DNA from 2 places in the Paenibacillus sp. FSL H3-0310 genome. Region 2 is predicted to be linked to the other one. Evidence: a T-box and tRNA genes for the amino acid it is inferred to sense, from the RefSeq annotation. Region 2 holds a T-box; the other holds one or more tRNA genes.

Region 1 (15,362 bases), on a different contig from region 2:
CTGCGGTATTTGCTGTTAAAACGCCTGGATTATGCAAAGTCTCTATTACGTCATACTCAGATGCAAATCTCTGAAGTATCCGCTGCTGCAGGTTTTGTGAACGATGCCCAATTCTGCAATATGTTTAAACGAGAAATAGGTCTTACTCCGCGAGCATTCCGCATTAATAATCAATCAGGTTAATCACTAATCAGATTAAAAAAAGCCGTTGAAATAGAGAAACTCTCTATTCAACGGCTTACTGCTGTAAACCCAAGGACATAAAGAAAAAAGGTTTGTAAGAATGCTTTTATAAGCAGTCTTACAAACCTTTTTAAGATACCGGCGAGAGGACTCGAACCTCCACGGTTTCCCACTCGATTTTGAGTCGAGCGCGTCTGCCATTCCGCCACGCCGGCACATATGAACTAAATGGAGGCGCCACCCAGATTTGAACTGGGGATAAAGCTTTTGCAGAGCTTTGCCTTACCACTTGGCTATGGCGCCATGAAAACTTGGAGCGGACGACGGGAATCGAACCCGCGACCCTCGCCTTGGCAAGGCGATGCTCTACCGCTGAGCCACGTCCGCATAAAATGGCTGGGGATATAGGATTCGAACCTATGAGTGACGGAGTCAAAGTCCGTTGCCTTACCGCTTGGCTAATCCCCAATAACATTTTAAAGTAAAATGGGGCGACTGATGGGTCTCGAACCCACGAATGCCGGAACCACAATCCGGTGCGTTAACCCCTTCGCCACAGTCGCCATATTAAGTTGATATTGTTGCCATTATTCATTTTAAAGTAAATGGGGCGGCCGATGGGTCTCGAACCCACGAATGCCGGAACCACAATCCGGTGCGTTAACCCCTTCGCCACGGCCGCCATATTAAACTTTAGAAAGAACTTGGCAGGGGCAGCAGGAATTGAACCCACACCAACGGTTTTGGAGACCGTTGTTCTACCTTTAAACTATGCCCCTAAAAACTGGTGGAGGATGATGGATTCGAACCACCGAACACTCACGTGAGCAGATTTACAGTCTGATGCGTTTGGCCACTTCGCTAATCCTCCAAGGATGGTGCCGGCGAGAGGACTTGAACCCCCAACCTACTGATTACAAGTCAGTTGCTCTACCAATTGAGCTACACCGGCATGGCACTCATTCTTTTGTGATGATAAATGGTGGCTCGGGACGGAATCGAACCGCCGACACGAGGATTTTCAGTCCTCTGCTCTACCGACTGAGCTACCGAGCCATGATGAAAATGGCGGAACCGACGGGATTCGAACCCGCGATCTCCTGCGTGACAGGCAGGCATGTTAGGCCAACTACACCACGGTTCCAAAAGATATAATTGCTTAAGTTAATTGGTTGCGGGGGCAGGATTTGAACCTGCGGCCTTCGGGTTATGAGCCCGACGAGCTACCGGGCTGCTCCACCCCGCGTCAGTAAGAAAGTGTTATGGTGGAGGCTGAGGGGATCGAACCCCCGACCCTCTGCTTGTAAGGCAGATGCTCTCCCAGCTGAGCTAAGCCTCCATAAACAACAATTGTTATTGTACCAAAGTCCACTAGGATAAATCAAGTGAAAATTTGGTGACCCGTATGGGATTCGAACCCATGTTACCTCCGTGAAAGGGAGGTGTCTTAACCCCTTGACCAACGGGCCATACTAATTAAAAATTTGTGGCGGAGAGAGAGGGATTCGAACCCTCGAGACGCTTGTGGCGCCTACACGATTTCCAATCGTGCTCCTTCGGCCAAACTCGGACACCTCTCCATATGGCTCCCCGAACAGGACTCGAACCTGTGACAACTCGATTAACAGTCGAGTGCTCTACCAACTGAGCTATCAGGGAATATTCATACCAGGCTTGATGCCTGAAAACTGAATCCGAAACGAATCTGCATTCTACGTATAGGATAAGCCCTCGACCGATTAGTATTGGTCAGCTCCATGCATTGCTGCACTTCCACCTCCAACCTATCTACCTCGTCGTCTTCAAGGGGTCTTACTAATTGGGAAATCTCATCTTGAGGGGGGCTTCACGCTTAGATGCTTTCAGCGCTTATCCCGTCCGTACGTAGCTACCCAGCCATGCTCCTGGCGGAACAACTGGTGCACCAGCGGTACGTCCATCCCGGTCCTCTCGTACTAAGGACAGCTCCTCTCAAATTTCCTGCGCCCACGACAGATAGGGACCGAACTGTCTCACGACGTTCTGAACCCAGCTCGCGTACCGCTTTAATGGGCGAACAGCCCAACCCTTGGGACCTACTTCAGCCCCAGGATGCGATGAGCCGACATCGAGGTGCCAAACCTCCCCGTCGATGTGGACTCTTGGGGGAGATAAGCCTGTTATCCCCAGGGTAGCTTTTATCCGTTGAGCGATGGCCCTTCCATGCGGTACCACCGGATCACTAAGTCCGACTTTCGTCCCTGCTCGACTTGTAGGTCTCGCAGTCAAGCTCCCTTATGCCTTTGCACTCTGCGAATGATTTCCAACCATTCTGAGGGAACCTTGGAACGCCTCCGTTACTCTTTAGGAGGCGACCGCCCCAGTCAAACTGCCCGCCTGACACGGTCCCCGTACCCGATTAGGGCACTAGGTTAGAACCTAGATACGATCAGGGTGGTATCCCAACGGCGCCTCCACCGAAGCTTGCGCTCCGATTTCTACGGCTCCCACCTATCCTGTACAGATCGTACCCAAATTCAATATCAAGCTGCAGTAAAGCTCCATGGGGTCTTTCCGTCTTGTCGCGGGTAACCTGCATCTTCACAGGTATTAAAATTTCACCGGATCTCTCGTTGAGACAGCGCCCAAGTCGTTACGCCATTCGTGCGGGTCAGAATTTACCTGACAAGGAATTTCGCTACCTTAGGACCGTTATAGTTACGGCCGCCGTTTACTGGGGCTTCGGTTCATAGCTTCGGGTTACCCCTAACCACTCCCCTTAACCTTCCAGCACCGGGCAGGCGTCAGCCCGTATACTTCGCCTTGCGGCTTCGCACAGACCTGTGTTTTTGCTAAACAGTCGCTTGGGCCTTTTCACTGCGGCCCCCTCGTGCTATTCACACTACCGGGGCACCCCTTCTCCCGAAGTTACGGGGTCATTTTGCCGAGTTCCTTAACGAGAGTTCTTCCGCGCGCCTTAGAATTCTCTTCTCGCCTACCTGTGTCGGTTTGCGGTACGGGCACCTTCTCCTGGCTAGAGGCTTTTCTTGGCAGTGTGAGATCATGACCTTCGCTACTATAATTTTCGCTCCCCATCACAGCCCAGCCTTAATGATGTGCGGATTTGCCTACACATCAGCCTCACTGCTTAGACGGACATCCATCAGTCCGCGTCACTACCCTCCTGCGTCACCCCATCGCTCATAGCGGATTACGGTGGTACAGTAATTTCAAACTGTTGTCCTTCGACTACGCCTTTCGGCCTCGCCTTAGGTCCCGACTTACCCTGAGCGGACGAGCCTTCCTCAGGAAACCTTGGGCTTTCGGCGGATCAGATTCTCACTGATCTTTTCGTTACTCATACCGGCATTCTCACTTGTGTAGTGTCCAGCGCTCTTTTCAGTACACCTTCAACCCCTACACAACGCTCCCCTACCCCAGATACATACGTATCTAGCCATAGCTTCGGTGGTGTGTTTAGCCCCGTTACATTTTCGGCGCAGAGTCACTCGACCAGTGAGCTATTACGCACTCTTTCAATGGTGGCTGCTTCTAAGCCAACATCCTGGTTGTCTGTGCAACTCCACATCCTTTCCCACTTAACACACACTTGGGGACCTTAGCTGATGGTCTGGGCTGTTTCCCTTTTGACAATGGATCTTAGCACTCACTGTCTGACTCCCGGCAATAAGTATATGGCATTCGGAGTTTGACTGAGCTTGGTAATCCTTGCGGACCCCGCACCCAATCAGTGCTCTACCTCCACTACTCTTATACCGAGGCTAGCCCTAAAGCTATTTCGGGGAGAACCAGCTATCTCCGAGTTCGATTGGAATTTCTCCGCTACCCCCACCTCATCCCCGCACTTTTCAACGTACGTGGGTTCGGGCCTCCAGTGCGTGTTACCGCACCTTCACCCTGGACAGGGGTAGATCACACGGTTTCGGGTCTACGTCCACATACTAATTCGCCCTATTCAGACTCGCTTTCGCTGCGGCTCCACCTTCTCGGCTTAACCTTGCATGTTAAACGTAACTCGCCGGTTCATTCTACAAAAGGCACGCCATCACCCATTAATAGGGCTCTGACTTTTTGTAAGCACACGGTTTCAGGTTCTATTTCACTCCCCTTCCGGGGTGCTTTTCACCTTTCCCTCACGGTACTGTTTCACTATCGGTCGCCAGGTAGTATTTAGCCTTAGCAGATGGTCCTGCTGGATTCATACGGGGTTTCACGTGCCCCGCACTACTCGGGATCCGTCTCGGAGAGAATACAGTTTAGGTTACAGGGCTTTTACCTCTATCGCGGGCCTTTCCAGACCTCTTCACCTACCATATTCCTTTGTAACTCCATGTGAGACGTCCCACAACCCCTAAGAGCAAGCTCTTAGGTTTAGGCTGTTCCGCGTTCGCTCGCCGCTACTGACGGAATCACTATTGTTTTCTCTTCCTCAGGGTACTTAGATGTTTCAGTTCCCCTGGTCTGCCTCTACATTTCCTATGTATTCAGAAATGAGTAACTGCGAATTACCACAGCTGGGTTTCCCCATTCGGACACCCCCGGATCAAAGCTTGCTTACAGCTCCCCGAGGCAGTTTCGTTGTTCGCCACGTCCTTCGTCGGCTCCTGGCGCCTAGGCATCCTCCGTGTGCTCTTATTAGCTTAACCTTGATTCTTCCGCAGGAAAATATCATACGATGACATTCTCTTTGGAATCATCTCACTAATAACATTTACTTGTTTGCACAAGTTGCTAAAAGATGTTCTAAAACGCAAATTCGTTTCGGTATCCAGTTTTCAAGGATCAAGTCTTACTTGAGAGCTTAAACTCTCAAAACTGAGCAACGAGTGAGTAACAGGCCTAAACCTGAGTTTTGGAAGCTTAGCTTCCGATTTGAATGTTCTCATTGCAGAGAACGATTCTCCATAGAAAGGAGGTGATCCAGCCGCACCTTCCGATACGGCTACCTTGTTACGACTTCACCCCAATCATCTACCCCACCTTCGGCGGCTGGCTCCCTTGCGGGTTACCCCACCGACTTCGGGTGTTGTAAACTCTCGTGGTGTGACGGGCGGTGTGTACAAGACCCGGGAACGTATTCACCGCGGCATGCTGATCCGCGATTACTAGCAATTCCGACTTCATGCAGGCGAGTTGCAGCCTGCAATCCGAACTGAGACCGGCTTTGATGGGATTGGCTCCACCTCGCGGCTTCGCTTCCCGTTGTACCGGCCATTGTAGTACGTGTGTAGCCCAGGTCATAAGGGGCATGATGATTTGACGTCATCCCCACCTTCCTCCGGTTTGTCACCGGCAGTCACTCTAGAGTGCCCAACATTACTTGCTGGCAACTAAAGTTAAGGGTTGCGCTCGTTGCGGGACTTAACCCAACATCTCACGACACGAGCTGACGACAACCATGCACCACCTGTCTCCTCTGTCCCGAAGGCCGCTGCTATCTCTAGCAGATTCAGAGGGATGTCAAGACCTGGTAAGGTTCTTCGCGTTGCTTCGAATTAAACCACATACTCCACTGCTTGTGCGGGTCCCCGTCAATTCCTTTGAGTTTCAGTCTTGCGACCGTACTCCCCAGGCGGAGTGCTTACTGTGTTAACTTCGGCACCAAGGGTATCGAAACCCCTAACACCTAGCACTCATCGTTTACGGCGTGGACTACCAGGGTATCTAATCCTGTTTGCTCCCCACGCTTTCGCGCCTCAGCGTCAGTTACAGCCCAGAAAGTCGCCTTCGCCACTGGTGTTCCTCCACATATCTACGCATTTCACCGCTACACGTGGAATTCCACTTTCCTCTTCTGTACTCAAGCCACCCAGTTTCCAGTGCGACCTCAGGTTGAGCCCAAGGTTTAAACACCAGACTTAAATAGCCGCCTGCGCGCGCTTTACGCCCAATAATTCCGGACAACGCTTGCCCCCTACGTATTACCGCGGCTGCTGGCACGTAGTTAGCCGGGGCTTTCTTCTCAGGTACCGTCACTCCGGTAGCAGTTACTCTACCGGACGTTCTTCCCTGGCAACAGAGCTTTACGATCCGAAAACCTTCATCACTCACGCGGCGTTGCTCCGTCAGGCTTTCGCCCATTGCGGAAGATTCCCTACTGCTGCCTCCCGTAGGAGTCTGGGCCGTGTCTCAGTCCCAGTGTGGCCGTTCACCCTCTCAGGTCGGCTACGCATCGTCGCCTTGGTGGGCCGTTACCCCACCAACTAGCTAATGCGCCGCAGGCCCATCCCTCAGTGACAGATTGCTCCGTCTTTCATTCTTCTCTCAGGAGAAAAAAGAAATTATCCGGTATTAGCTACCGTTTCCGGTAGTTATCCCAGTCTGAAGGGCAGGTTGCCTACGTGTTACTCACCCGTCCGCCGCTAAGTTATTTTGAAAGCAAGCTTTCAAAATAACTCCGCTCGACTTGCATGTATTAGGCACGCCGCCAGCGTTCGTCCTGAGCCAGGATCAAACTCTCCAATTAGTATTGAAAAGAGCGATATGCTCATTTTGAAACATCTGACGAGAAAATTAATTCTCTAATTTTGGATTTCACTTGCGTGATTTCCTACTCACTCGTTGTTCAGTTTTCAAAGATCAAGCTGTTTATTTCGTCGATGTGTTGTTCAGCAGCGACCTTTATAATATATCACAGCGTCCTCGTTTTAGTCAACCTTTTTTTTAATTTCTTTTTTCGGTTGTCTTTCGAATGTTTTCGAAAGCACATCTCTGTGTCAGAGGGACGAGTTATAATTTAACACATGAACAAGGAAAGAGTCAACCATTAATTTTTCTGAATAAATATGAGCGTTTCATATTAGTAAACAAACAAAAAGAGAGTGCTCAGCCTCTCCCTATCCTTGCTCATCTCTCTATAATTAAACATCTTCTGCTGTATCTAATTCATCTCTATAATGTATAGCGGATCGCATGCCCTTCTCCCTCGTGAACATCAGCCCAAGATGTAATCTCTCGGATTAGCGAACGAGAAACCAGCTTTCGTAAAACAAGGGGTAGTTCAGACTCTAATTGACTCAGACCTGAATGCTGCAGTAATTCTTTAATGCTCCATGCTTCCTTACGGCTATTCAAAATATTAAAGAGCAATAGACAACAATCCGTCATTTTGGACATAATCCCAAATTCACATGCAAGAAGCACAAGCTCAACACGTTGCTCTAAGGTCTCAGTACTGACCGTTAACTCCTCATAAAGTTTATGAACGGAGGTATTCATGCTTTTAACCTGCTCCCAAATAGCTGGCTCGGGGAAAGCACCCACTTCACTCACTTCTATTCTTGCCCAATGATATAAAGCTATCAATACACAGTTGTAAGCATCCATAATAAATCCAGCCTCTATATAGCGCTTGGATTTCACATACATATGCAAAAAGCGAGCAAACTCCATAAATGCGACCCGTTCCTTAATCGGTCCTTCAAATTGTAATATCTCGCGGCGCATTTCCTCGAGTATTCCCTTGGGGTCCCAGATCACTTCCCCCCTCATCAAACTGATAAGAAGTTCGTTATTATCCCCTGCCATAACAGCCTGCTCCAAAGCAAAAAGGCCGATATGGACTGACTGGGTCCGTTGGTCACCGGCAATGGTATGGCGAACAATATGCTCTCTATCCTGTTCTTCATGCAATACTAACACTACCATATCAAAATCTTGAAGAAGTGCGCTTTGAAACGGAATATCCCCATTCTGCCGCAAAACGACCGCTCCTAAAACATTCTCATCAAACGTTTCTCCACTCAACAAAGTTACATTGGACAATTCCATGCTTCCCTCCATTAAATTTGGCGATTTTGCGTCCAGTCAGTTATAATTCAGTTATAATTATTATTCTACATATGAAAGACAGTTCCTTCTGGACAACCCAACTATATTTAGTTAGGAGCAAACACTCATGAAGTTTAAAACGGCTAAGATCAACGCTTTTCGCACATGGGGATTACTGCTCACAATGCTCGGAATGGGACTTATGGTTTTGGGTACAGCGGGCATCGTGTTTTGGGGCTCAACTGGAAAAGTATTCGCTGGAATCGGTCTTGTAATCGGTTTAATCTCAATGATGGCAAGTCTTGCAATCTATTTCTGGGCTGGGATGCTGTCAACTAGCGCAGTCCAACTGGAATGCCCTGAATGTCACAAGCTGACCAAAATGCTGGGCAAAACAGACCGCTGTATGTTCTGCCATACCATCCTTACTATGGATCCAGCTGAGGCCAATATTACTGCGGAACAACTTAAGAGTCAGCAGCTTAATCAATAAAACACATCTTACAGAAGCTTATTACTAGCGATTTATAATGCAATCAAACATTTGCTAAATACAACAAAGGGGCCCCTATATTGGGAGCCCCTTTGTTTAATATGAATGAAATAATAATTACTTATGAATCCCTTGTAATGCCTCCCACGCAGACGGATTACTAAAGCTGCGATTCCATGAACCGATGCCACCAAGCCCTAAAGACTTAGCAAGCTCAACTCTAGCTTTTAAAGAAACTTTGTCTTCGATCCATATTTTTTTAAGAGCGCCATCCTCCTTATACTCAACGTAATTCTGCCCTGCTGCCTTATCAAAGGTTGGGGTCAGCTTCTTCTCTTTAATAATTTTTTCAACGGCATTCATACTAACCGATTTAGAGCTTACTTTGGTCTTGCCATCCACCTGGGCCTCAGTCCAGATTCTAGTATACAGTGGAATCCCTAGAATCAGCTTCTCAGGCGGCACATCGTCTTCCTCTATGATCCGGCTTAACGAGCTTTCTACCCACGGCAGAGACGCAACAGAGCCCGCTACAGGACTAGCAGCCCAATGCTCGTCATAAGCCATAACAATAAGATAATCAACTACTGAATTAAGAGCTCTACGATCAAGGAATGCTGACCACATCTCACTGTTGGATTTAGGGGTTACGTCTATGGAGACGATTAAGTTTTTGGCTTGAGCCATAGGTTTTAGCTCTCGCATAAATTGTGTAACATTCTCCCCGTCTTTCGTATATACATTCTCAAAGTCAATATTAATTCCATCCAGCTTGTATAAATCTGAATACTCGAGGATCTGTACGATCGCGTTCATCCGCTTCTCATAGCTCGACAATGCCTCAGTGGTTATGTCTGGTTCAAAGCTATTGCTGAGCAGCCCCCATACTTCCAAACCGCGCTCATGGGCCCACTGCACATACGCACTATCAGCCTGACTGCGCACATTCCCGTCACCATCTATGATACTGAACCAAGTCGGGCTAGCCACGTTAACGCCCGGAAGCTCACCGAATGTACTTGGGTCAGGTTTGCGTTGATAAACAGCTTCCCAATACAAATTCACTGACTTCCCTTTCCAGCTTCGTTCTGCCCGTGAGGGAGTGGTGCTTTTGGGTTCCACTGTCTTTTGACCGTCTGAGATAATATCACTGGCCTTGGCATAACCCTCATAACCGCTGCTTAACTGCACATACAGCCAGTCCTCATTTTCCTTATTCCAAATACTCACGATGGCGCCTGGGGACATATCGGCCACGATGGGTGCGTGAATCGACGCTTCGCTGCGAAGAGCGACTGTCTTATCACCTGCTTCACCTTTCACTTTCCCCAGCGGTACAGTCTCCCCTGCTGTCATTAACAGCACAGCCCCGGTAGTCGTATCCTCTTGAATCTCAAACCCATACAGGTCTTCTAAAACATCCGCAGGAAGATAAGTTATCTTTTCCTTAACTTCAGGTGCCAGCCGCAGCTGCAGCGGACGATTGTTCAGACTAGCATCGGTTTTATCCTCTTGCATATATAGAAGTTCACTTTCCGTTGATAGGATGACCGATTTAGTCTTTTCTTCATAACGAATAGATGAGTCCACATGTTCCTGCAGTAATGGTAGAGGTAAAAGCATGCTATCACCGGTCCCTGAGGCGGAATATCCTGTTAGCTCTCCTTTTACGAAGATAGGATGTTCTAGGCCTTTCCAGTCTGGATCGATGTGCTGGCGATTTGGCAATACAAAAAACACAACCCAATAAGCTGCTGCCGCAATGAGCAAAAGTCCAAAAAAGCGTCGGAAAAGACCTCCGCGCTTTTTGACGCGTTTCTGTCTATATCTTCTGTCCAAAATATATCCTCCAAATATTAGATGATTTTAAGTTAAGTCTAACAATACGATTATAACATCCACTTGGTTCCGGATAACCAGTATAAGTTAGTCATTTTCACTATATTTTGTTATTTTGAAAAAAAATAAAAACGTGAGTCCTCCGCTTTCGGATTTCACACGTTTATTGTGTAGCTTGGCTATACGCCCTTAAGTACAGTAGTATTCTGTCTTATTGTTGCTTCTCTCTGCAACATTTGCAAACTCCATGCAATTCCATACGCAAACCCGTAATTTTGAAGCCCGTTTCCTGCTCTGCATGTATCTCTACATCATGAAGCGAAGGATAACTAAAATCTTCAATCTTACCGCATAGCTGACAGATGACATGATAATGATCAGATACATTGGCATCAAAACGACTGGAACTATCCCCGTAGGTCAACTCGCGAACCATGCCGGCTTCCATAAACATCTTGAGATTATTATATACAGTTGCTACGCTCATGCTCGGAAATTTCGGCTCTAGCGCCCGGTATATATCGTCAGCTGTAGGATGATTCATTGCTTCCATCAAATACGTAAGAATCGCATGACGCTGGGGCGTTATACGGACACCTGTTGTCTTTAATTGTTCCAGTGCATGTTGTACTCCACTCCCCATTACTGTCACCGCCTTTTGAATTTAAAAATAAAAGAAATACTTCTTAAGATTGTAAGACCGATTTTTCAATATTGTCAACGAAGTCTATACATTATATTTATTATTATATAAGAAAAATTACTTTTTTCAATATTTCCTAACATTTAGATTGCTATTTCCTTCAACATGAAGCTTGAACTCGCCGGTCCCCACTTCACCTGATACTTTTTTCTTATCAATTGTAAGTTCAGGCAAATCTGAAGTAATATCACCATATCCACTGGATCCATTCACTGTATAGTTGCTTAACATCGGTAAATACAATTGAATGTCACCAACTGCGCTATAAATGTCCCAATCTCCAGCGACATCAGAAGAGCGAACATCAATGGTACCATTTAGAGATTCGGCATGTAGCTTGGATCTGGCTCCATCCACCTCTAAATTACCGTTTTTGGTAGTAATATCGATATCATTGCTATTTCCGATCGCACTAATATTGCCGACAGCCGTCGATAATTTCAAAGCACCGGTAACATCCCAAGCATTCATATTGCCTCCGCTCGTTGTTAAATCAACGCTGCCTTGAACAGATCTGGCACGGACAGCTCCATTCAGTGTTTTTCCCTTAACATTACCAAAGATACGATGAAGGATCAGCTCTCCATTCCCCGTTTCCAGAGAAATGTCTTCGATGGCTTCTACATTCTGCAACGTGATCCCGCCATTCATAGTGCGAACATCGAGATTAAAGCGGCGATCCTCCGGCAAGTAAATATCTAAATCCATGCGTGGCTGGCGTTTACCGGATTCTCCATAGGCCTTGCTATTCGAGGTGATTTTTATGTTGGGCCCTTCAACAACGTCCACAAAGGACTGTTCTGATATAGCTTCAGCCATCGGCCCATCCAACTGATCTACCCAAACTGTCGTTGTAATTTGAATATCATCCACCGGAGCACGGTGTAATAAAATATCACCATTAATACTATCAATAGATATTTTTGCTGTATTTAATTCCACCGGAACAATTAGCGGGGCTTTCTGATATTTGCTGCCTTTAGCCTCACCATAGTCCACTGCTGCTGCCGTCAGGTTTAGACTGACATTTTTCCATAGATATAAATAATGTTCTTGCTCTGCAACAATAAATACACTCGCAGCTAGCAATATAGCAGATAAAAGCCCACGTAAATCCAATCTGATTCTGGTTCCCTTGGCTGAACGGTTAGAGAAGATAAACATCAGCAGGAACTCAATCCCCCATAACACCGGGATGACTGGCCACCACTTCAAGAGCAGAAGCATATAGTCAGTTCCCTCTCTCCAATCCAAAAACAAAGGAACAGAAATAGCTATCAGTAATACAGAAGCCGTATATCTTCCCACGCGCCGCTTGCGAGGTTCATTGTCTTTACGCTGCACAACTGCTCTGGCAATTTCTCTAGCTCCTATAAATAAGCCACCGCATACTAAAATGACAGACACGGCCATTTCGGCATAATGTTCAATAAAGAACTGGAGCCATGTTGGTTTCTGCCGGAACAGAATAAGCAGGGCGCCCCCTAAGAGCAATAAGAGTCCAAAGGATATCCCAGGCTCGCTGACGATACTACGACGTTTAGGAGCCTCGTTTGCTTTGGTCACAGAAATAGCAAGATCATGATCCTCTGGGAAGCGAAGAAGCCTGTCCGCTGATTGCAATACGTCATACACGTTATAAAAATAGATCACTGGAATAATGAGCGCAAGTAAAATAAGCAGTGGAACATTGATCTGCATCCCGATGGATGAGAAATACAATAAAGCTGAGATATCCAAAAGAATTAGAAAGATGAAGGTGATCCCTTTTCGGAGAAGTCCAAAATACAAATGCCCCGTCCCAGGGATGAGTGCTGCCAGCAGTCCAGCAATAAATTTACGTTTGCGGTGGCGCCGCTTCGGACGCGGAGGAATAATCCTCTTCTGTATCTCATTTTCCTTAGTCTCTATATCAACAGAACCTTGCAGTTCTTCCTGCTCTGGGAGCATTGCAGAGTCATGTTTCATTTTGGACTCCTCCTTTCGTAAATAGTTGTCTATGAATATCTTTTTTCAAAGAGAACCACTCCGATGAAATTCAATCAATTCAACTCCTGGAGCGACTTCCTCCACACCGGTAGGCAGAAAACCATGTTTACTGTACAACGAAACGGCAGGTGTATTCTTTTTGCCTGTCGACACAATGAATTGCTCCATCCCTGCAAAATGCTCAAATACATATTCCAAAAGATGGCTAGCGATACCTCTACGAAAAAAGTCCGGCCCCACCATCATTCGTGTAATCGTCAATTTTCCAGGAGATTCTTCCTCTACAGCAACAGCACCCATTAGTTCCTCATCTTTATCGAAGCAGCCATAAAAACCCTCTTTTGAGCTGCTGAGCATTTCTCTCGTCTCCATCAGAGGTGGTATTTCACGAAAGCCTATAAGTTCAGCTTCCAGTCTATAGGCCTTATGCTGAAGACTCCATAATTCATTAACGGTGCTTTCATCCTGCAGATTTAGCTTGTTAATTGTATTCATCCTAACCAGTCCCCTTATATGCCGCTAAGGGCCTGCCGTTGCCGACAAGCCCTTAGCTTATTACATAAGTATATTACCCCAATTATAAACGCCGCTGGCGTCCTTTTACAGACGACAAGCGTTTAGCTGCTCAATACCTCGATGAGAAGTTTATTAGCAAGACCCGGATTCGCCTTACCTTTACTTTCTTTCATGACTTGTCCGACCAGGAAGCCGATTGCTTTCTGTTTACCCGCTTTATAATCTTCCACTGATTGCGGATTGGCGGCTACGACTGCTTCCACTATCCCTTTAATGGCACCTTCATCGCTGATCTGCACTAGACCTTTTTCCTCAACGATAACAGCTGGCAGTTTACCGCTCTCTAGCATTTCTTTAAATACTGTTTTAGCGATTTTGCTGCTGATGGTTCCGGCTGCAATCAGCCCGATCATCTCGCCTAGCCCTTGTGGTGTAATTTGTACCTGCGACAACTCCAGATTATTACCATTCAAATAGGCAAGCAAGTCACCCATAATCCAGTTAGCTACAGCCTTGGCATCCTGCGTATAGGCAAGACACCCTTCGAAAAAGTCCGCTAACAATTTAGAGGATGTAATGACGCCTGCATCATAAGCTGTCAGGCCCAGTTCCTCGCTATAACGTGCTTTCCGAGCATCCGGAAGTTCTGGAATCGTTGAACGAATGGATTCTTTCCAAGCATCATCAATATGCAGAACGATCAAGTCCGGGTCCGGGAAGTAACGATAATCATGCGCTTCTTCTTTCCCGCGCATCGATAATGTTTTCCCTTGTGCTTCATCCCAGCGGCGAGTCTCCTGCACAACAACTCCACCATCATCCAGGATCTCAGCCTGACGATATTGTTCATACTCCAGTCCACGCAATACACCGCGGAAGGAGTTCATGTTCTTAAGCTCTGCTCTAATGCCGAATTCCTCTTGTCCTTCTGGGCGTAGACTGATGTTCGCGTCACAGCGCATCGATCCTTCTTCCATCTTGACATCGGATACGTCACAATACTGCATAATCGCACGGATTTTCTCCAGATAAGCACGAGCTTCCTCAGGGGAGCGCAGATCAGGTTCGGATACGATTTCGATAAGCGGTGTTCCCACCCGGTTAAAATCGACTAGCGAGGCAAAACCGCCATCTACGTGCGTAAGCTTACCTGCATCCTCTTCCAAATGAAGACGAGTAATGCCGATCCGTTTGGTCTCTCCGTTAACTTCAATGTCGATCCAACCGTTCAGGCCGATAGGCTGATCAAATTGTGAAATCTGATAAGCTTTTGGTGAATCCGGGTAAAAATAGTTCTTGCGGTCGAATTTGCTAACATCACCAATGGTGCAATTCAGCGCCATCGCTGCTTTCATAGCGTATTCTACCGCCTGTTTGTTGAGCACTGGCACTACGCCGGGGTGACCCAAGCAGACAGGACAGGTATGAGTGTTAGGTGGGGCTCCAAATTCAGTGGAGCATCCGCAAAAGATTTTGGAGTTGGTATGAAGCTCTACGTGAACTTCCAAGCCGATGACCGTTTCGTATTTAGACATAAGTAATCCCATTCCCTCCTTTACTACAGCTGTGGACGCTGCTTGTGATGATCTGTATTTTGTTCAAAAGCATGAGCGACACGCAAAATCGTGCTCTCGTCAAATTCCTTACCGATAATTTGCAGACCTACAGGCATGCCTTCCGCAAAACCACAAGGAACACTCACGGCCGGAATACCCGCCAAACTTACAGGAATCGTGAGAATATCGTTCAGATACATGGTCAGCGGATCTTCAGTCTGTGAACCCAATTTGAATGCTGTCGTTGGTGCTGTTGGGCCGATGACCACATCATATTTTTTAAAGATGTCATCAAAGTCCTGTTTAATCAAAG
Region 2 (15,362 bases):
AAACGCTAAAAGGTGTACAACGGGGCAAGGGCTATGCTGTCTTCAACGATAACTTCCGTTCAGCGATCAAAGGGGATAGTGATGGCTTCGGAAGAGGGTTCGTGACAGGCGAATACGGCAAAGAAGGTGCTATTGCAGCCGGAATTAAAGGAGCAATTCATGAGTTTACGGACTCGCCTGTGGAATCGGTGAACTATGTAACTGCCCATGATAATTTGAATTTATGGGATAAGATGCTTATCGTTCAAGGAGGGAGTCAGGAAGCTGATTTTCCGGTAATCGCTAACATGGATAACGAAGATCTGGAAGAGGCAGTGGCCCATGCCAATCCATACGTGAATGTAGATCAGGAGAATATTCTCGGTAATGAAACTGTACGTCGATCCTTGCTTGCTAACGGAATGATTCTGACCTCGCAGGGGATTCCTTTCCTGCATGCTGGAGATGAGCTCCTGCGCAGTAAATTTGGAGATCATAACAGCTACCGCAGCGGTGATGCGGTCAACTCGATCCGCTGGAATATGAAAAGCGCATTTAAGCCCGTATTTCAATATTATAAAGGCCTGATCGAGCTGCGGCGTACACATCCGGCATTTCGTCTGCATGGCCGCCAGGAAATTGAACGCTCCTTAGAATTTCTGCGTTGTGATGGCGGAATAGTATCGTATCTGCTTAGAAGCCATGCAGGAGGTGATCTCTGGAATAATATTACCGTTGTCTTCAATGCTAATAATGACCGGATGTCGGTATCACTTCCTGAGGTTGCTGATAGTTGGAACGTAGTGGTAGACCATACCCGTGCCGGGATAGAAGCCATCCGCAGAATCGAAGGCAATGAGGTAGAGGTGGAAGGGTTGTCGATGATGGTCCTTTATGATGAATGTGGTGAGCCAGCCCCACGCTCTAAAATTATCGAAATACACTATGAACGCCCAGATCAGAATTACCAAGGCTGGAATCTTTGGGTTTGGGATACAGGAATCCAGGATGGACAATGCGATTTCCGTTATATGGAGAACGGGCGTGCAGTAGCCCGCATCGAAGTGCTGCCAGATACCCAATCCATCGGATATATTTTGCGGCTTAATGATTGGGAAGAAAAAGATGGGGACGGAGACCGTTTCATTGATTGTTCTACGAATGGAGAGTTAACCAAGGTCTTAGTTCGGGATCGTGATCAGGAGATTGACGAAATTTCAGAAGATCATCTTCGGTTAAGCAGTTAGAGGCCATACAAAAAAAGCTGTTTCAGGGTTGGTTTTTCCTGAGACAGCTTTTTATTTGCTCTTATGGTTTTACAATGGTCTGGTTAGCTAACCCTTCGTCCACAAGCTCGTAGTAGAGATTGGCTTTATTGCCACCATGGTCTTTGGAGCGATACATCGCCAAATCGGCGGCACGGAGCAGTTCATTAATACTGCTTCCGTGTTCAGGAAATAAAGCGACTCCGATACTCGCGGAGGTATGGAAGCTGGACCCGTTATCAACAGACCAAGACTTGTTGAACAGTTTAAGTAACCGCTGCAGTGTTTCATTAAGCATCTCTGGAGAAGTGAATCGATGCAGTACAACTGCGAACTCATCTCCGCCGATCCGGAAGGCCTGACCTATTCCTTTAACCGTATGCTGAAGTTCACGGGAGAGCAGCTGAAGAAATTCGTCTCCAGCCAGATGGCCTAAGGTATCATTTAGCTGCTTGAATCTATCACAGTCCAGCAGGGCAAGCGCAATATTTTGCCTCCGTCCTTCGGGTTGGGTGATAAGGTTCTCCATATACATTTTGAAATGAGCCCTGTTGGGAATCGCTGTTAAATGGTCATAGAAGGCTAGCTTATGTAGTCGTTCTTCGTATTGTTTTCGCTGGGTAATTTCCCGAGATAACAGCATAAATTGTGCTGGGAATTTACGGCTGCCGAGAACAGGTGACACCTTAGTTTCAAGCCATACCCATTGGCCTTCTGCTCCGCGCATGCGCAGTTCAGAAATACGCGGAGTTCCCTGAACAACACTTTTTAATTTAGCCCAGGCAATTTCCGGTTCACGTATGTAGTTGGATAACGGATCTCCTTTTTTAGGCACATAGCCTAGAATACTGGAGTGTGAGGGAGAAGCGTATAGAATCAACCCGTTGGGATCCGTCAAAATAATGAAATCAGACATGGTTTCACCGATAAGCTGATAAAGTGTTTGTTCTTCCAGCATTTCATTCTGGAGCCAGATGATTTTGCGTCCAAGGTAAATAATAACTAAGAGAAACACAAATAAGAGGAGTGAATAAAGAGAGAACAAAGCGCTTTTTTTATCCTCAAAACCATCCGTTACTTGCAAGGCGTAGTTGCCAATCAAGTCCTCTGCTTGATCGAGATGTGCCCTAGCTTCATTGAATTGCGAGTTTAGGGTGAGCGCAGAATATGAATCTGGGTTCCAGCTGCCCTTCGTCCGTTCTGTTATTAGCGTATACCCTGAATTTTTCCATTTGATAATGGTAGTTTCGAAGGAGCTGAGTTCGTTTTTTAATTCGGAAAGGATAATCCCACTTTGTTTCATATCACTGTAAGGGTTTTTTATAGAGTAGATATTTGATCTTGCTAGACTTACTCGTTCCTGCGCTTGAAGATTATTATCTATAAACTCCTTAGTGAACTGTTCACCTTCTGCGGCTGTTAGGTTTGGACCCATTGCGATTTGCAAGGCTACAGCGGCTTGATGCAGATCACGATCGGCGCTCAGTATAAGCTTAGAGTTCTGATATATATCATCATAAAGAGAATCTGACAATCTATTAATCGTGTAATTTAAATAGAGTAGCGAGGCGACGCTGATCCCAACCAGAAGGACGGAGATTGCAGCGAAGACATAGAATAGTTTGCGTGTTACCTTGAACTCAAAGAATCCTGCCACAGTCATCTTCTCCCTGTATAAGATGATTAAGAAAATCTATTGCTGCTTAAGTAGAACCTGCAGAACGCAATCTATGGTCAGGCGTAATTTAATTCATTCACTGATGTTTTAAGGTGCTTTTGGGATAAAAGAGGTGTTGTATACATTGTGGAGAAACATAGGAAAGTGTACGTGTGAGTAAATGGTAGTTTCTAGTATATCAAGTATATAGGACGTGCTGCTTATAGAGCAATCTTTACTCAGATAATAATCAAAATGACAAAATTTAAAGTTTAGTGTATGGGCCTATTGAATTATCTATATTCAAACCGATGGTTCCTATTACCCAACTCGATCATAAATGATACCTTTTACAGCTGCTGAAAAAAAACTGCCCTTAGTCATCTTAATGACTATAGGACAGCTAATCATTCATTATTCGTTACGCAGTGCGTGAATGGGGCGAAGTCGTGCAGCTTTGTTCGCAGGCATCATTCCAAAAATCACACCGATGAGTAAGGAGAAAATAAAAGAGATCAGTACCATATCCCAAGCAATCGAAACTGTAAGTGCTGAGTATTTACCTAGCAGCCAACTGCCCGCGACACCAATGCCAACCCCGAGCACCCCACCCAAACCGCTGAGCACGATGGATTCAATCATGAATTGAGCGAGGATATCGAATTTTTTGGCACCAATTGCTTTACGGATACCAATCTCACGTGTTCTTTCATTGACAGATACGATCATGATGTTCATGATTCCGATGCCGCCGACAAAAAGTGAGATGCCTGCTATGCCTGCAAGCGCCATGGAAAGTGTATCTGTTGTGGAATTGACAGTTTCCAGCATTTCCTGAGAATCAAACACACTAAAAGCATTATCCGCATAATTGAATTTAGCATCAAGCGTACTTTCCAGTTTTTCTTTTGCAGCTGCTACAGTATCTGCTGAAGTTGTCTTAATGGTGATGGAACGGACGCCTTTACTTTTTAATTGGCGTTCTGCCGCGCTTATAGGAATGAGTATGATATCGTCGTTGGAACCACTTAGACTGGAGCCTTTTGTTTCTAAAAGCCCAACGATTTTATAGCTAATCCCGTTTAACTGGACCTTCTGCCCTACAGGATTGTCTGTACCGAATAAATCTTCGGCCGTACCTGAACCGATCAACGCTACCTTTTGCCGGTATTCGTTATCAATATCAAGCAAGAAGCGGCCTGCCTGTACATGAAAATCCTTTACCTCCTCATAAGAGGGGGTGATTCCTTCTACAGTTACACTAACGTTGTCCGTTTTGTTCTTGGCTGTAGCATTGCCGCTGATCACAGGAGCTACATTTGCTATACCCTCTATATTCCCTAGAGCAAGGGCTTCCTCATAGGTGAGAGAGGTAGTCGCCCCACGGCCAGTAATGTTTACAGTGAGTTGGTTTGTGCCTAGTCCGTTTAGCTGCTCTGTGATCTGTGAAGTAGTTCCTTGCCCAACAGAAACAAGAATGATGACCGAAGAGACTCCAATAATAATCCCAAGCATCGTTAAAAAAGCTCTAACCTTACTGCTGTTGATGCTCTTCAGGGCCATTCGCATGCTTTGGTACAATTTCACCCCGCATTCCTCCGATCTTCCACGAGGTTGCCATCCTGAATACGAATAATCCGCTCCGCTTGTTTAGCTATTTCCAGATCATGTGTGATAAGGATAATGGTATGTCCTTGCTTATTCAACTCACGTATCATTTGCATGACTTCCTGCCCCGTTCGCGTATCCAGTGCCCCGGTTGGTTCATCGGCGAGTAGAATAGGGGGAGATCCCGCCATAGCCCGGGCAATCGCTACCCGCTGTTGCTGTCCTCCCGAAAGCTCAGAAGGGCGGTGATGCATCCGATCCTCCAGCCCTACTTTAATGAGTGCTTCCTGTGCTAGTTGTCTTCTTTCCCGATGGGGGAGGCCACGATAAATTAATGGCAGCTCCACATTTTCAATGGCTGACAGCTTGGGGAGCAGGTTGAAATTCTGAAAGATAAAGCCGATCTTCTCATTGCGGATCGTTGCGAGCTTATTGTCGGATAACTTGCGAACCTCTTGTCCATCTAGAAGATAACTTCCTTCATCGGAGATATCGAGGCAACCAAGCATATTCATGAGTGTTGATTTACCAGAACCGGAGGGACCAATAATAGCTACGAACTCCCCCAGATCAATTGTAAAGGAAAGGCTATTTAAGACCGTCATGGTTTCTCCGGCCATTGTGTAGCCGTGGGACATGTCGTGAACTTCGATCAGAGGTGCTGAAGCACTCATCTGCCGCCACCTCCGCCACCACCTGGTGCGCTCCCCATACCACCAGCGCCACCTCCGGTGAAGCCGCCCCCCCCACTAAAGCCACTGCCGCCGAAGCCAGCACCACCCATACCGCCCATACCACCTCTAGTTTCCGTTTCCGTGCTGGTTGTTCCGGTTTTCGTAGAGATTACGGTAGGGATGATCACCTGGTCCCCTTCATGGAGTCCGCTGACAATTTCAATGCTGCTCTCATCATGGAGACCCACTTCGACAGTGACCATCTGTCCTGAGCTATTGCCGCGATTTCTTCCACCGGCAGCGCCGCTGCGAGCGTCAGGAGCCCCGCTGGGCATAGCGCCGCCGCGAGCGTCAGGAGCCCCGCTGGGCATAGCGCCGCCGCGAGCGTCAGGAGCCCCGCTGGGCATAGCGCCGCCGCGAGCGTCAGGAGCCCCGCTAGGCATTGGTGCTTGGCCCTCGCCAGTAGTTTTGGAAGTTGCGGCTGAACCCGCTGCTAGAGGAATAGAAACTGTGTATTTTCCGTTTCTTTCTTGTACAGCCTCAATAGGTACTGTTAATACATCCTTTTTCTCAGCAGTGGTTACTGAAACTTCCGCAGACATTCCGACAAGAGCACCTTCGGAGCTTGTTAGACCTATGGTAACATCGAAGAGGGAAACACCGTTTGAGGCGGTGCCCTCATTAGCTATTTTCGTAACCGTGCCCTTGAATTCCGTATCAGGCAGAGCATCCAATGAAATAGTGGCAGGCATCCCTAGCTTTACAGTAGGAATATCAAGCTCATCCACCTGCACAACTACACTTAAATTAGCATAATCGGTAATGTCGATGAGTTCAGAGCCGTCCATGGCTTTTTCACCGCTTGCAATATTAACTGTCGTTACAGTTCCGTCAATAGGAGCCGTTAACGGATCAGGAGGAAGCATATCTTCTTGGACAGAAGCTATTTTTTCCTGTTGCGCCGAAATGTCGGTTTTGGCCTTTTCAATCGAACGTTTGGCATTTGCCAGCTCATCTTCTGCTGCACCTGATACGGCCAGCTTCTTATATTGCTCCTGCTTGTCCTCAAGATCGGTCTCAAGCGAGGCAAGTGAAGTTTGCTCCTGCTTGAGATTGTCACTCAGATCATTGCCTTCAAAGGTAATCAAAGTCTGGCCTTTTTTCACGAGATCGCCCTCTTTGACAAGAACCTCAGCTACGGTCCCGCTGTCCTTCGTTTTTACTTTACCAGTTTCTGTAGCAATCACGGAGCCGGCTCCGGATACACTAACTACGATATCGCCCTTTGTAACGGTAGCTGTATTAACAGGCGCTTCAGCGGCTTGACTGTTCTTATCAGGTAACAATGTATAAACCAGCATTCCTGCTGTGGCTACAACTACTACTCCAAGAGTCCAGAACACTATTTTTTTCTTCTTCATTTCTATCCTCCATATCTCATCATATTAATTGCCGGATGTATTGCTGGTGTCTGGATCTGTACCAGAAGTAGAGTTGCTGTTCGAAGTCGTTGATGCCGCCTGATAAGTGACAACATAGGTTTGTGTTCCCAGCAGATTTCGATGGCCTTGGAATTCGTCGTATAGATTCAACCGGATTGCGCCGCCACCCAGTGTTTTGTACAGGCTGCTTGTGAAGGTTGTGGTGTACGACTTGAAGTTACCTAATTGTAGATCTGTGCCAAGCGTTAATGTTTTTTCCATGCTTTGTCCTAAGGGGTCAATCAGCTCCAACACCAGTTTGTGCTCATAGGTGCCTGATTCATAAAGCGTGCTGGCTGACATGTTGTAGGTTAGTGCAGTGCTGAGCGTATCTTTACCAGCGGTGACGGTGGCGACTGCATTTGTAACGGATAGAGTATAAGGAAACATTTCCACGTTCAAAAGATTGCCTTTGGGCTCCACCCCCAACTGGTTCAGTCCAAGCGATACCGTATTGATGTAACCCGACGATTGACCGCCAGGAGCGGTAAGCTTGCCTTCAGAAACACCCTCCCCGATGTAAAGGACAAGGTTCGCTGGATCTATACCGAGAGGGAGCTTACTCCAGAGGGTGACCAGACTTTTTCCGTTAGGACTGGTGGAGGTTTTGGACTGGGTGACTTCGGCTTCATAATATTGATTGTCTTGTGTTTTGTAATAGGCTACGAGCTGAGCCTGTTCGGATTTACGCGATTCCTCACTGTTCATTTCTAGTTCTGTGTACAAGAGATTTGAATCTGTACCTGGGTACACGAGGGTCCGGCGTACAAGTAATTCCGCTTTTTTACCTTCAAGCTCAAGATGGAAAGAATTTTCAGCTGCAACACTCTGTACCCGGCTGTCCAGTTGGGTAGTACTTAGAGAAAGGAAGTTAAGCTTACTTTCACCTGAAGTTTCTTGCAGGGTGATTTTTAATTGATTGAAAGTATAGCTATAAGGAACATTGGCTACGACATACACAGCAGCCGATTCATTTGGACCGAGGATGGTTTGCGTACTTTCTGAGACAACCTGGGAAGTGCTGCTGATGTCACTTTCTCCAGCTTTGACGACACTTGTAAGCGCAGGAAGCTGAACAGAGGTTGATTTAGTGTTGCGGATGTTGATTTTAGCTACGATCTGGTCTTTGTCGGACCAAGGGAGTCTTTGAATGTTTGCAATTTTGACAACAAATGTACCGTGACTGTTCTCAATGGGGTATTCCGTGTCCTGCCAATTGTTAGTTTGCAGCGTGTAAGGGATCTGATAATAGGCGGTAGGAAAAATGATCTTGCCTTCAGCAGCCGGCTCAGTCATTTGCAGCTGCAATGTTCCTTGATTGAGTGTGAGTGGTACATCTGCGCTGAGTTCAATAATCTTTTCTTCAAGCGGTTTCAATGTTAGGCTGGTAAAATCCTTCGTATCTACCGGAAAGCTATACCCTTCAGCGGCTTTAATAGCAAGTTCATAGGCAGGCACATTCACCGCTTTGTTGCCGCTATTTTTGATGCGGAACTGTAGTGTCCACTTTGCGTTGCCATTGTCAGCATAGACGTTAGCCGTTTTCAGCTGTGTTTCGACTGTATTATTGCTGATTGTAAGCTTCTTCGTGACATTGCTGGCTACGACAAGATCCGGTGTTGTTGCAGCGGGGAGATTGTAGGCGACAACCGGCAACGCTATTTTTAATGAGGCATCTTCTCCGGCAAATTGCAGCGCCATGTTGTCTGTCTTCATATAAGAAGGGATTTCCGTCAAATAGTAGATCGTCTTCTTTTCCTGAGGCTGTACTTTATAGCTGGTGCTGGTGTCATCAAGTGCGAGTTCAAATACAGATCCTCCAGCGGAAGCGAGGTATCCTTTAAGTCCAGTATCACTGAGTACCTTGGTTCCTTGATTAGTGAAGCTAACGCCAACCTTGGCATAGACCTTACCGTTATATTTATAAATTTGCAGGCTCTCTGCCTTGGTGGTTACAGGGAGATTGTTTAGGGTGATCTTTTTACTCTGCCCTCTGGCGACAGCTTGTGAATATCCTGTTGGTACGGTGAAGTTCCCTAGCTTTTTTTGATAATCGGTGGTGTTGAAGTCCCATCCGTACAATGAAATTTTGACCCCGTTTAAAGAGGTGGATTTGCCGATGTTTACATAGTAGGTGATAGATTGACTGCTTTTCGCGGCAATAGATTTGATGGTTGCACTGCTGGTAATAGGGCTTCCTTGAATAACTGTACCACCGCTAGTAGTTACTTTGGAGAAAAAGTCCACCAGATTGAGGCTAGCGTTGCTTCCATTAGAGTAGCTGAGTGTGTATGTGAGAATATTTCCGCCATCCTGAGTTAATAAGCTGACATCCGTCAGCTTTGCGCTGATGTTAGTCTTCAAGGCTATGGAGCCTAGTTTATCCAGAGCGGATACGGAAGCTGTTGTTGCTATTTTGGTGGATGTAGTCCCGGCCCAAGCGGTATGAGCACCATACGCTGCAGATTGGCTAAGTACAGCTGTGCTTAGCAGCACCGCGGCTACTTTTATTCTCCGTACATGCATTTGATTTCCTCCCAATAGGATAGTTAATAGTCTGCGAAGGTGCACCCGAGTGGATAAGCAAGCCTTCCTAGTAATGGAAATTATCAAGCTCCGCTGAATGTTAGCTGAAAAAAAGTTGGAAAAATGGCTCTGAAGCTTAAAGCCAGCTTAAAAGAAGATAAAAATTAGCCTGATTTTGTCCAGCTTGTCAAAACGACAGATTTTGCATATAATAAAGAGACATATCTCTTGTAGTAAAGAGATACCTGACAATTAGCATGAATTGTGAAATGCAGTGATGGAGAAGAGTACACAGTGCCTGACTTACAGGGAGGAGACGCCGCGGATTGAGAGCGTTTCTAAGAAGCAGAGCTGTCGAAGTTCACTCCGGAGCAGTTCCCTGAATTCCTTAAGCTGTCTAATAGGGAAGGGTAGGGGATACCGGTCACAGACCGTTATTTCTGTATAAAGTGAGATAGGTATCTGTCCAGCCAAAAGAGGGAATGAAGCTCTTAAGGGGAACAGATCAGCTTGTCTAACAAGGGTGGTACCACGGTCTTTTCGTCCCTTACCGGGAGAAAAGGCCTTTTTTTGTTGAACTAGACAATGATTGAAGGGGGCTGTACACGGCCATGAAAGAGAAGTTGGAAGCATTGAAGGTTGAAGCGCTGGCTAAGCTGCAGGAGGTTATGGATCCGCAGGTACTAAATGATCTAAGAGTGAAGTATCTCGGTAAAAAAGGTGAGCTTACAGAGGTTCTGCGCGGTATGGGAGGACTTAGTGCTGAGGAACGTCCGGTAATCGGGCAAGTAGCGAATCAGGTTCGCAGTGCTATTGAGGAGATTATCGGCGCGAAGCAGGAGGCTTTTCAAGAGCAGGAAACCCAGCAACGTCTGCAGGCTGAAAAAGTAGACGTAACCTTACCGGGTCGCCGTATGCAGCAAGGGGGCATTCACCCGCTTAGCAGAGTCGTACAGGAGATTGAGGATATTTTTATCGGCATGGGCTACCGTGTAGCTGAAGGTCCGGAAGTAGAGACCGATTATTATAACTTTGAAGCTCTAAATCTGCCTAAGAATCACCCGGCACGTGATATGCAGGATTCTTTCTATTTAACGGATGACCTGTTAATGCGCACACAAACCTCGCCGGTACAGATTCGTACTATGCAGGCTATGAACGGTGAAGCTCCGGTAAAAATCATCTGCCCGGGTAAAGTATTCCGCCGTGATGATGATGATGCAACGCATTCCTTCCAGTTCCACCAAATCGAAGGTTTGGTCATTGGAAGTAACATTCGAATGAGTGATCTGAAGGGCACCCTGCAACAATTTGTGCAGGAGATGTTTGGACCGAATACAGGCATTCGTCTTCGTCCGAGCTTTTTCCCATTCACTGAGCCAAGTGTTGAAGTAGATGTAAGCTGCTTCAAATGTGGCGGCGATGGCTGCAGACTATGCAAGCAAAGCGGATGGTTAGAAATCCTTGGCGCAGGTATGGTGCATCCAAATGTACTGAAAATGGGTGGCTATGATCCTGCTGAGTACAGCGGCTTCGCTTTCGGAATGGGTGTAGAGCGGATTGCAATGCTTAAATACGGCATCGATGACATCCGACATTTCTATAGTAATGACATGAGTTTTGTGAAGCAATTCAAGGGCGTTTAGTTTTTGTGGGCGCGCTGGCTGATAGTGGCGGAGAATGGCTTTGGAGTGTTCTCCCACAGGAAGCAGCGCGAACGACAGTGAAATAAATACATCTGAAACATAAAGGAAGTGAGCGGATATGAAAGTATCAACCGGATGGTTGGCTGATTATACATCGATTGAAGGAGTAACCGCCGAACAGCTAGCGGAGAAGATTACCGCTGCCGGCATTGAGATTGACGGCGTAGAGCGCCGCAATAAAGGCATTTCCGGCATCGTAACCGGCTATGTGAAATCAAAGGAAAAACATCCTGATGCAGACAAGCTGAACGTATGTATCGTGGATGTGGGCCAAGATGAGGAGCTACAAATCGTTTGCGGCGCAAAAAATGTAGCTGCAGGTCAAACTGTACCTGTAGCAATGGTTGGCGCTAAGCTGCCAGGACTGGATATCAAAAAAGCCAAGCTGCGCGGTGTCCTGTCGCAAGGAATGATCTGCTCGGCCAAAGAATTGGGACTGAATGATAAATTGCTTCCAAAAGAGCAACAAGAAGGTATTCTTGTGCTGCCTGAAGGGACAGAGATTGGTCAGGATATTTCCAAGGTCCTCGGCTTAGATGACGAGATTCTGGAATTCGATCTGACTCCGAACCGTTCAGATTGCCTCAGCATGATTGGTGCTGCTTATGAAGTAAGTGCAATTCTTGGGCGTGAAGTTAAATTACCTGATCCAAAAAGCGAAATGATTGAGATCAGTGGTCCTGCTGCGGATTCCATTTCCGTCAAGATTGAAGATGAAGAATACTGCAGCCATTATGCAGTTCGTTATATTGCAGGTGTTAAACCTGCACCATCACCGCTGTGGATTCAGAATCGTCTGATGGCTGCTGGGGTTCGTCCAATTAATAATATTGTGGACATTACCAATTATGTGATGCTGGAATATGGACAGCCGCTGCATGCTTTTGATGCAGATAAAGTACAAGGTGGAGAACTCGGCGTTCGTCTTGCCCATGAAGGTGAAGTTTTGGTTACACTTGACGGTCAAGAGCGTAAGCTAGAGCCGCAAATGCTCGTTATCGCTGATGGAGTAAAAGCTGTAGGTCTGGCCGGAGTAATGGGTGGACGGGATACAGAGGTTACTGCTGAGACGGTAAACCTTGTTCTGGAATCTGCTAAGTTTGATGGAGGAACGATTCGTAAAACCTCGCGTCAATTGGGACTTCGCTCGGAAGCCTCCCTTCGTTTCGAGAAGGAAGTGGATCCAAGTGCAGTTATTCCTGCATTGAACCGTGCAGCCGTACTGATTGCACGTTATGCTGGCGGATCGGTCCATGAAGGCATCGTGCAAGCAGGAACTGACGCTGTTCAAGAGAAGGTTCTCACCTTGTCCTTAGAGAAACTGAATCGTTATCTGGGAACGGATTTGTCCTTGTTGGAAGTGAAGACATTGTTTGGCCGTCTACATTTCAAATGTGGAGATACCGCACAAGGGCTGATTGAAGTTCAAGTCCCAACCAGACGTGGCGATATCAGCTATGATGTTGATCTTATTGAAGAAATTGCCCGCCTGTACGGGTATGACAATATTCCAACGACTCTAATTGAAGGAATTACAACGCCAGGAGCACTAACTCACAAGCAAGCGCTCCGTCGTGAACTGCGTCGCCTATTGTCACATGGCGGTTACCAAGAGGTGATGGGTTACTCCTTCATCCAGCCGCAACAAAGCACAATGTTCCCTGAGTTATCAGAAGGAGCAGTAGCGGTGAAGCTGGCTATGCCGATGAGTGAAGAACGCAGCGTACTGCGTACCAGCCTTCTACCACAACTCTTGGATATTGCCAGCTACAATACCAATCGTCGTCAAAGCGACTTGGCATTGTTTGAAATCGGCAACGTCTTCTTCACGGATGAAGAACAGTTGACTCGTCAGCCACGCGAACTGCCGGTGCTGGGGCTGCTGCTTAGCGGAAGCTTAACAGTGAAGCAATGGAATGTTTCGGCACAGCCTGTGGACTTCTTTGATTTGAAGGGTGCGCTGGAAACGGTATTTGCTCATTTAGGGCTGACCGATAAAATCGTCTATGTAGGAGATAGTCCAGAAGGATATCATCCTGGGCGTTCCGCGTCGGTATATTTACTCGGAAACGAGGGTCTTGTGAAGATCGGAACGATGGGACAGATTCATCCGGATCTGCAAAGACAGCTGGATCTGGTGGATACTTATGCGGCAGAAATTTTATTGCAGCCGTTATATGAAAGTGCGCAAAGCCGTTTGCAATATAATGAGCTTCCGCGTTTCCCAGGAATGGAGCGGGATATTGCTGTGGTCGTGGATTCCGCTGTACCAGCGGGCGATCTGCTAGCTTCCATCCGCGATAACGGAGGTACTTTGCTCCAGTCCGTCCAGGTATTTGACGTTTATACTGGTGGTAAGCTGGAGAATGGAAAGAAGAGCATCGCGATCTCACTGCTGTATCGTCATAGTGAACATACACTGACTGATGAGGAAGTAGGAGAGGTGCATGAGAAGGTATTAGCATCTCTTCAACAAACTTTTGGTGCAGAATTAAGAAAGTAGCAGGAATTGTGTAAAGCCGCAGCGAATCCATTTAGAAACTGAGATTCGCTGCGGCTTTTTCTAGGTAGAGTGCAAAGCGGAGAATATCAGCCATAATCTATTGAATATTAGGGATTTTGCCAAATGCTTACCAAAAAAGCTACAATAGAAGAAGTGAAACTAGCTTAGAATCCGCACACATACAAAGGAGGGCACAACTGTGGCTATGGACCGGACACGTGTCGCCGTGGAGATATACGGAACTTCCTATAAACTCGTCGGAAGCAGTACTGAATATATGAAACAAGTGGCCCGTTATGTTGATGAACATATGCGCACGATTTCTAAATCTCACACCAGACTGGACACACCGCGTATAGCGGTGCTTGCAGCTGTACATATGGCGGAGCAGGCTATTCAGGTTCAGGACTTCAAAAATGAACTAAACATGATGACAGGTGAACGCAGTGAACTGCGATTGGAAGTATCTCGCCTGCTGGAGGTACAGCGGGAGCGGCAAGAAGAATTCGAGCGACTTGAAGCTGCGGCCAAAGAAGAGGCTGGGCGACTGATTGCTGCTGCGGAGGAAGAACGTAAGCGGCATTTGGAGATTCAGGAGAATGAACGCAAGGTACATGCGGAACAGCTTCAGGAGGCAGTGCAAGCTGTGGAAGCTGCACGCAAGAAGCTGGAAGAAGAATTGCTTGAGCGCGAGATAGAGCTGCAAGCACTGCGGACAAGCTACGAAGAAGAGCAGGCAGCTAGTCGTGAACACCAGCGGCAGGAACTGGCGAAGGCGGAAGCCATCCGCTTGCAGCAGCTGGAGGAGCAGAAGGCTGCTCATCTGCAAGAGCTGGAGAACATCCGGGTGACGCTGACCAAGGAGAAGACAGACACGCTGTCTGCTCTGCAGCTTGAGCTGACCGAGACCAAGTCAACACTGGAGGAAGAGCTTGAGGTTACCAAGTCTACATTAGGTAAAGAACTCGAAGATACCAGATTGACGCTGGGTAAGGAGCTTGAGGATACCAAGTTGACCTTAGGTAAAGAGCTTGAGAGTACCAAAGCGAAGTTGGGCAAAGAGCTGGCGGAAGAACGTGAAGCACTGCAGCGGGAACAAACCAAGAATAAGGAACTGCGGCAGTCACAAGGCACTCAAGAGCATAGACATAAGCAAAATATTCAAGAGCTGGAGAAACAGCTGGCTGAGCTTCGTGGTGGGACAGGGCAACTTCAGTCCAGATTACGTGCGGCTGAAGCCAGTCTTAAGAGTGAGCGAGATGCAAGACAGACGCTTCTTGGACAATATGAAGCGATTGTTAAACGTGAAGAACAGCTCAGTGAAGAGCTTCACACGGCTACTGAGCTGGGCACACTGTTGAATGAGGAGCTGGAAGAGTTACGCCAGCGTTATCAACAGTCACAGAATGAAGCTACAGAGCTAAGAGCGTCACTACAGGAGACGAGTGAAAATCTGCACCGTGTTCAGGAAGAGCTTGCGGGATCAGCAGCAGAGGCGGCTAACTGGCAGGAGCTTTCGGATAAACGCATGGAAGATATTGGTGAACTGGAAATGAATCTGCTGGAGTCTGAGGAGAAATCCGTGTTGCTCCAGAAAGAGATCGACACGCTACGTGGGCAAGCCGATGGATTAGTACAGCAGCTGGATCAGGAGGTTCAGCTTCGTACAGATGCAGAACGCGAAACAGCGGTACTTCGGGAGCAAGGTGTGCAGGCTCAGAAGGAATTGTCTGCGCTTCGTGTTCGTTATGAGGAATTGATTGCTCAATACGACGATGTACTGCAAGAAGGAGAACGCCTGCAGGAAAGATATCAACTGTTGCAGGAAGAAGGCGAAGAGGCAACACGACGCTTAGAAGAGTTATCTGAAGCTAGTCGTGAAGCTGCTGCTACTGTTGCTGAGCAACAGGAAGTGCTGAAGGAAGCAGAGGCGTACGGAGCTTCCTGGAAGCATAAGTACGAG

What was found. The T-box of region 2 lies ahead of pheS (phenylalanine--tRNA ligase subunit alpha). A T-box ahead of a tRNA ligase gene usually reads a tRNA of that ligase, here a tRNA-Phe.
Region 1: it encodes a tRNA-Phe, which carries the amino acid that the T-box ahead of pheS (phenylalanine--tRNA ligase subunit alpha) is inferred to sense. The anticodon was not compared.

Annotation. Positions count from the first base shown of each region.
Region 1 covers NZ_JBBODC010000001.1:269,044-284,405, reverse strand. Annotated here, with positions in the region: gene MHH63_RS01510 (AraC family transcriptional regulator) at 1-183, shown strand, start outside; tRNA gene MHH63_RS01505 (tRNA-Leu) at 320-398, opposite strand; tRNA gene MHH63_RS01500 (tRNA-Cys) at 413-486, opposite strand; tRNA gene MHH63_RS01495 (tRNA-Gly) at 496-570, opposite strand; tRNA gene MHH63_RS01490 (tRNA-Gln) at 577-651, opposite strand; tRNA gene MHH63_RS01485 (tRNA-His) at 671-746, opposite strand; tRNA gene MHH63_RS01480 (tRNA-His) at 790-865, opposite strand; tRNA gene MHH63_RS01475 (tRNA-Trp) at 889-962, opposite strand; tRNA gene MHH63_RS01470 (tRNA-Tyr) at 969-1,054, opposite strand; tRNA gene MHH63_RS01465 (tRNA-Thr) at 1,060-1,135, opposite strand; tRNA gene MHH63_RS01460 (tRNA-Phe) at 1,164-1,239, opposite strand; tRNA gene MHH63_RS01455 (tRNA-Asp) at 1,250-1,327, opposite strand; tRNA gene MHH63_RS01450 (tRNA-Met) at 1,353-1,429, opposite strand; tRNA gene MHH63_RS01445 (tRNA-Val) at 1,447-1,522, opposite strand; tRNA gene MHH63_RS01440 (tRNA-Glu) at 1,578-1,652, opposite strand; tRNA gene MHH63_RS01435 (tRNA-Ser) at 1,671-1,763, opposite strand; tRNA gene MHH63_RS01430 (tRNA-Asn) at 1,767-1,842, opposite strand; rRNA gene MHH63_RS01425 (23S ribosomal RNA) at 1,903-4,829, opposite strand; rRNA gene MHH63_RS01420 (16S ribosomal RNA) at 5,092-6,649, opposite strand; gene MHH63_RS01415 (nucleotidyltransferase-like protein) at 7,075-7,953, opposite strand; gene MHH63_RS01410 (DUF2614 family zinc ribbon-containing protein) at 8,081-8,446, shown strand; gene MHH63_RS01405 (glycosyl hydrolase family 18 protein) at 8,564-10,285, opposite strand; gene perR (peroxide-responsive transcriptional repressor PerR) at 10,497-10,928, opposite strand; gene MHH63_RS01395 (DUF4097 family beta strand repeat-containing protein) at 11,055-12,956, opposite strand; gene MHH63_RS01390 (GNAT family N-acetyltransferase) at 13,002-13,472, opposite strand; gene gatB (Asp-tRNA(Asn)/Glu-tRNA(Gln) amidotransferase subunit GatB) at 13,595-15,040, opposite strand; gene gatA (Asp-tRNA(Asn)/Glu-tRNA(Gln) amidotransferase subunit GatA) at 15,052-15,362, opposite strand, start outside.
Region 2 covers NZ_JBBODC010000003.1:503,453-518,814, forward strand. Annotated here, with positions in the region: gene pulA (type I pullulanase) at 1-1,226, shown strand, start outside; gene MHH63_RS28160 (sensor domain-containing diguanylate cyclase) at 1,288-2,901, opposite strand; gene MHH63_RS28165 (ABC transporter permease) at 3,316-4,488, opposite strand; gene MHH63_RS28170 (ABC transporter ATP-binding protein) at 4,485-5,183, opposite strand; gene MHH63_RS28175 (efflux RND transporter periplasmic adaptor subunit) at 5,180-6,604, opposite strand; gene MHH63_RS28180 (hypothetical protein) at 6,629-9,190, opposite strand; T-box leader at 9,456-9,741, shown strand; gene pheS (phenylalanine--tRNA ligase subunit alpha) at 9,802-10,836, shown strand; gene pheT (phenylalanine--tRNA ligase subunit beta) at 10,955-13,399, shown strand; gene zapA (cell division protein ZapA) at 13,599-15,362, shown strand, end outside.